Regions from separate parts of the Fervidobacterium sp. genome, predicted to be linked through region 1. Evidence: riboswitches for the same ligand, from Rfam matches in the RefSeq annotation. Region 1 holds a riboswitch; the other holds the start of a gene.
The links. A riboswitch is a leader RNA that binds a small molecule or an ion and turns the genes downstream of it on or off. The one in region 1 is predicted to bind cobalamin.
Positions count from the first base shown of each region.

Region 1 (3,180 bases):
AATATGGAAAGACTTGAGGCAAGCACTGCAAAGATAAAACTCATCGTAGGAACACTCACATATGCAATAGAGTTTACAATAAAGTATATTGCTAACAGAGCACCAAAACTAGCGCCGGCAGATGTTCCAATAAGATAAGGGTCGACAAGTGGATTTTTCATTATTGCTTGAAATATGTTTCCTACCAACGATAACGCTATCCCTGTTAATGTTGCCATTAAGACCCTTGGAAATCTTAGGTTCCATACCATGTATTTCTCAGCGCTTTCTTGTTGGAGAAGTTGAAATATTTTTAAAGGACTTACATACACTGTTCCAAAGGACAAGTTGAAAACAAATACAATGACGAAAATAAAGGGGAGGGAATACCCCCCCAGCGTTTGGAACCAGTTTTTGTCCCTAGCCAATTATTACTTACCTCCGTAGAAGAAACTGTAGAAAACATCTAGATAATTAAACAAGTGTGGCGCTGCTTGGCTAACTTCATCACCATCAACTACAAAAACTTTACCTTGTTTTACTGCTTTTAAATTCTTCATTATTGGATGGTTTTTCACGGCTTTTTCGACTTCTTTTGGGTCACCGTATGCACCTATTATTATGATATCTGGGTCGTTTTTAACAAGCCATTCCCAACTTACAGGTAACCATCCATTATTTCCCGTGTATGGAGCTGCTATATTTCTACCACCGGCGATGACAATGAGTTCGTTCATGTACGAACCAGTTCCTGCTGTCCATAGTTGTTTTGCATTTTCATCAGGTGTGGTTATTGTGAAAAACACGGTCGGTCTGTTCTCCAATGGGATTTTTGAAGTTTTTTGACCCATTTCTTTCATCTTATCTCTGAGCTCAGAGACAATTTTGTCAGCCTTGGCTTTGACATTGAAAATCGCCCCTAGTTGACCAACAGCTTTAATTATATCTGTTAAAGTGTTTGCGTTTAAAACATAAGCTGTGAGATTAGCTTTTTCTAGCTTTTCCACTTCTGGGAATTGGAAACCACCAAACATGATAACGAGATCCGGCTTGAGAGAATAAATTTTTTCGATGTTTAAAGGCACCATGTTCCCTATATCCTCTGCCTTTTTGTAGCTATCCCAAGTAGTAACAGCAACGATACGGTTTTCGAGTCCAAGAGCTTGAAGATATCTTGTCGCACTTGGGGCAGCCGAGACAACTCTTCGTGGTGGCATTGGAATATTCACAATCCTTCCGGCATCATCAACGACCGCAATAGCAAATGAAAGAACTCCTACAATAAGCATGAATATCACGAAAAGCTTTTTCAGAGAATCAAGAGAAAACGACTTGACCATACAAAAACCCTCCCTCTTTGCAAAAATTTGTTGCCATCCCCAGGCTACGTGGTGGATGGCTACCTTCCTTCGTATGTTAGGTCTCCCGACTCGCGGATCATCCTACTCCCTGCGCCTTCCCAGCTTTAAAGCCAGTGGCATTTTGCAGGTTTCGTCCCCGCTCACGGTGGCGGCCCCGTGCCGGATTTTCACCGGACTTCCCTTGAACATACGAAGGGAGGTTTATTTTAACTTGTTTTCAGGTACTATTATACTACCACCATTAATCAGTGACAACAGGTTTTATTGGCATCTGTATTTATTGAACCTGTTCTATTAGATTTTAACGCCGATTTTCGTAAGTGGATCACGTATATAATTGAGTATGCACCTGTAATTAGGAGCATAAGGTCCCCAGGACTCGGTTTATAGATTTCTTCGTCTATAAGGATATTAACTATAGAAAATGCGAACGCGAAGAATACATATCCTGCAGCAATCAAGAAAAGTATGCTTGCAACATACAAGTGTGCGATTTTAAAAGTGTACGCATTACTTCCAAATTCTTGGAAACCTGATATTAGAACGGACATAAACGACAGTATCACCAAGGAGAATACGTATTGTCCTTCGGCAACGTATAAAACGAAAGTTACCACGGAAAGAACTAACATCACTGCAAGCATTCTGTTGATACTTCTCATAATATCCACCTTCCTACTGTGTATACTACCAACGAAAGCAGGTAGGAAATAGCAAGACTGTAAAAGATTGCAAATAATGTATATTTTGAACTGTTCGTTTCGCTTTTTATTGCTGCAAGTGTAGCAAAACATGGCATATAACCAAGTATAAAGGTCATTAGTGTCGCACCTACGAGAGGGTCGAAATGAATATTAGACACATTGCCGTAAAATTGGGAAAGTGAAGATACTATGACTTCCTTTGCAACTCCGCCAAATATAAGAGCTGACACTATTTGCCATGAAAATCCTAAAGGTGCAAACAATGGTTGAAGGAATTTTCCAAGCATAGAAACAAAGCTGTTATCTACGTTTCCTCTACCTGGAAAATAAGTTAACGCCCAAATTACAATACTTGCAGCAAAAATAATCGTTCCAGCTTTTTCAAGGAAATGCTTTCCTCTATTCCAGACGTAAGTCAAAACATTTGAGAGCTTAGGAAATCTATACCTAGGTAATTCCATAACAAGAGGTACGGATTGTCCTTTCAGGATAACTTTGTTTACTATCCTCGATGAGAAAGCTGTGAGAAGAAGACTCAAAGCATATATTGCAAAAAACGCTTCTGCTTTGTGGTTCGGAAATGCAATGCTTACGATTAGCAAATACACGGGAATCCTTGCACTACAACTAATGAAAGGTGAAACCAAGATAGTTGTAACTCTTTCGCGTTCGTCCGCTAACCCGCGGGCTGCCATGACGCTGCTTACGTTACACCCAAAACCTAACAGCAATGTCATGAAAGACCTACCGGTTAATCTCAATGAATACATCAACTTGTCGACTAAAAAGGCTATTCGTGGGAGATAACCGCTCTCTTCCATGATTCCAAGTGCAAAGAAGAGCGCAAAGATACTTGGGACAAAAGCCAAAACACTACCTACACCACTTATGATTCCTTGCGATATTAATGAACTTACTATAGTTTCACTTCCTACAGAATCTGCGATTTTTTCAAAAAGGTACTCAAGTAACCCTACCAAAGGTTCCGATACCTTGAAAGTAAAATTGAACGCCAAGTACATTAGAGCCAAGAATATGGGAATACCTATATACTTATGTGTCAAAACGTGGTCGAGTGCTTCTGTAACTGTAAGTGTTTCGTCTGTTCTTTGAATCGAAAGCTGGACAACGTTTGT
Region 1 covers NZ_DBOLZL010000022.1:149,317-152,496, reverse strand. Annotated here, with positions in the region: gene AC3M61_RS08310 (FecCD family ABC transporter permease) at 1-407, opposite strand, end outside; gene AC3M61_RS08305 (ABC transporter substrate-binding protein) at 411-1,319, opposite strand; cobalamin riboswitch at 1,378-1,545, opposite strand; gene AC3M61_RS08300 (hypothetical protein) at 1,586-2,002, opposite strand; gene feoB (ferrous iron transport protein B) at 1,999-3,180, opposite strand, start outside.

Region 2 (3,180 bases), on a different contig from region 1:
ATCTCTTTCCGTGCAATCTCCGAAAGGATGTAGCACATAATTTGCTATATCCAAGTTCATTTCAAGATATTTAAATGCGTTTAAAATGTTTGTAAGGTTATCTGTTGGAAGATGAACAGTGTATTTTATTCGTTTTTCCAGCGCAATTTTGCGTAAATGCTCTTTTTCTTGCTCAAATAATCTGTAAGTATCATCATCCCAAGTGTAAACGAGTAGCTCGATGAAATCAAAATTACGAAACTTTCGAGTTATATACTCAACATTCTCATAATAAGTGCCAGGTATGACCCAGGATGTTGTACCTAATAGCTGGCTCATTTAATACGCACCCCTATTCCGGAGACAACAAGGTAGACTTCTTTTGCAAGCTTAGCCAGTCGTGTGTTAGTTTTTCCAAGCATTTCGGCATACTGCCTGGCTGTTGGGTTTTCAGGTATAATTCCCCAACCAACTTCATTGGTGACTACGATAACCTCGCATTTTATATTGGTTAGAACATCTACAAGCCTGTCAATACGCTCCTGAACATCAAGTTGATAATAGTAAAGGTTGCCAAGGTAGGTTGTAAGGCATTCAAAAAGGATAACATCGTACTTGTCATCTATATTTTTGAGAACTTCCGTTACATTGACAGGTTCTTCGAAAGTATCGAAAAGCCCCTTTCTTTCAGCTTTATGCTTTTCGATTCTCAACCTCATTTCGTCATCAAACGGAACGCCAGTTGCCAAAAATGCTCGTTTGGTGTATTTTAAAGCTAGGTTTAGTGCAAACGTACTCTTACCTGATTTCATTCCGCCAGTTACAAGTATCAAACTGAATCACTTCCTTTAGATACACCCGCATCATCGAATGTTGCCATTTCTCGTATCATCTTTATCGCAGCCTCTATAATGGAAATCGCTAAAGCTCCTCCAGTTCCTTCACCAAGTCTCATATCTAAGTCAAGAATGGGCCTAAGGTTCATCGCATCAAGTAAAACCTTGTGCCCTTTCACCTTAGATTTATGACCAGCGAAGACAAAATCAAGCACCCTAGGTTCAAGCTTCCAAGCTATCAGGAGAGCTGCAGTCGTAGGGAAACCATCTACAACGACTGGAATATGTCTACTTGCTGCCTCAATGATAAATCCTGCCATCTGACCAATACAAAAACCTCCGACTTTCTCGAGTACATCAATAGGATCTTTGGCATTGGGTTTATTTACTTCCATAGCCTTTTCCACAGCTTGACGTTTTCTTTTTAATGCATCGTTGTTGATAGGAGTACCTATGTCCAGAATATCTTCTATATCAAACCCAAAAGCTACGGAAATAGCTGTCGCTGTTGTAGTATTACCTATCCCCATATCGCCAACAACAAGAAGGTCTGCACCTTCTTCTATTGCTTTTCTTGCTATCTTTTTTCCATTTTCAATACATTCGATTGCTTGTGTTCTTGTCATTGCAGGACCTTTGGTAAAATCAGCTGTACCATAACCAATTTTTGCATTGATTAACTTTGGATGTGAAAATTCAAAGTCTCCATCGACTCCGGCATCGACCACGTAAACATCCGCTCCAACATGCCTACCAAATACGTTTATAGCCGCACCACCGTTAAGAAAATTCAAAACCATTTGGTATGTAACTTGTTTTGGATAAGCAGAAACTCCTTGTTCAACAACACCATGGTCGGCAGCGAACACATAAATTCTCTTAACTTTCGGAAGTTCTGGCAGCACTTTGTTCTGAATTAGTCCCATTTTCAAGGCGATTTCTTCCAAATATCCGAGACTACCAATCGGTTTTGTCAAATTGTTCAAACGTCTCATGATACTATCTTTCAAAACGTTTTCAAACCTTTCTTTTTCCATACTTACCCCCCTTTTTTGCTTTTAATCAAAGAAAAAATTTCCCAGACAGCCCGAGCTGTCGGGAATTGATTCCCACATAGTCGGTCTCCCGGCTTGTGGATCATCCTACTCTCCGCGCCTTCCCAGCTCGAATCAGAGCCAGTGGCGTTTATGCGGATTTCGTCCCCACTCACGGTTGCTGGGCAGCCCCGGATTTGCACCGGTGTTCCCGTGCACTATGTAGGTTGTGATTATTCGTTTGTTTATATTTTAACTTAAAATCCAAGAATTTTGCAACATTGCTTTCTTTTGAAATTTTGAGTTTGTGCTATAATTATTAAAGATAATAAGCCTTTTTCACAAATTTAGGTGGGAGGAGGAAGGATTATGAAAAGACTTTTCTTGGTTACCTTTGTAGTTGTGTCTATCCTGACCGTTTTCTTACTTTCTTCATGCAACAAGTCAAATGTTTTGCGCATCTACAACTGGGCAGATTATATTCCAGAGGAAGTTATCCAACAATTTGAAAAAGAGTACAACTGCAAAGTTATCTACGACGCATTCGCGTCAAACGAAGAGATGTTTGCAAAGATTAAATCGGGTGGAACAGGATACGACATCGTTTTCCCATCGGGTGACCACGTTAAAATGATGATCAACGAAGGACTTTTGGAAAAACTTGACTTAAGCAAAATACCAAATTTCAAAAATATCGATCCACTCGTCTTATCCAAAACAACATATGACCCAAATCACGAGTATTCAGTCCCATATATGATGGGCACTACAGGTTTGATAGTCAACAAAAAATACCTCAAAGACTATGAAAAATCTTGGAGCATATACGAACGCACTGATTTGAAAGGCAAAATGACACTTCTTGATGATATGCGCGAAGTTTTTGGAGCAGCTCTGAAATATCTTGGATATTCGGTGAACACAACAAATCCGGACGAAATCGAACAGGCAAAGCAGGTCATATTGAAATGGAAAGAAAATATCGTCAAATTCGACGCAACTACATATGCACAGGGTGTTGTAAATGGCGAGTTCTGGGTTGTGCACGGATATCCTGAGAACGTGTTCCAATTGATTCCCGAAGAAGAATTAGAGAATTTTGAGTTCTTTGTTCCAAAGGAAGGTGGAACGCTCTGGATTGACAACATGGTAATTCTAAAAGATGCCAAAAACAAGGACTTGGCATACAAATTTATAAACTTCATTCTGAGACCCGAAATTGCAGCTCAGATATCTGACTATTTGATGATACCATCTCCTATCACCGAAGCACAAAAATATAAAGAAGTTGATCCACTCTACACGCTCGACGAACTTGGTAACTGCGAAAT
Region 2 covers NZ_DBOLZL010000010.1:106,069-109,248, reverse strand. Annotated here, with positions in the region: gene cbiR (cobamide remodeling phosphodiesterase CbiR) at 1-318, opposite strand, end outside; gene cobU (bifunctional adenosylcobinamide kinase/adenosylcobinamide-phosphate guanylyltransferase) at 315-812, opposite strand; gene cobT (nicotinate-nucleotide--dimethylbenzimidazole phosphoribosyltransferase) at 809-1,852, opposite strand; cobalamin riboswitch at 1,914-2,087, opposite strand; gene AC3M61_RS02635 (extracellular solute-binding protein) at 2,219-3,180, shown strand, end outside.
Region 2: it holds a riboswitch for cobalamin, as region 1 does, so the genes downstream of both, cobT (nicotinate-nucleotide--dimethylbenzimidazole phosphoribosyltransferase) here and AC3M61_RS08305 (ABC transporter substrate-binding protein) in region 1, are expected to answer to the same signal.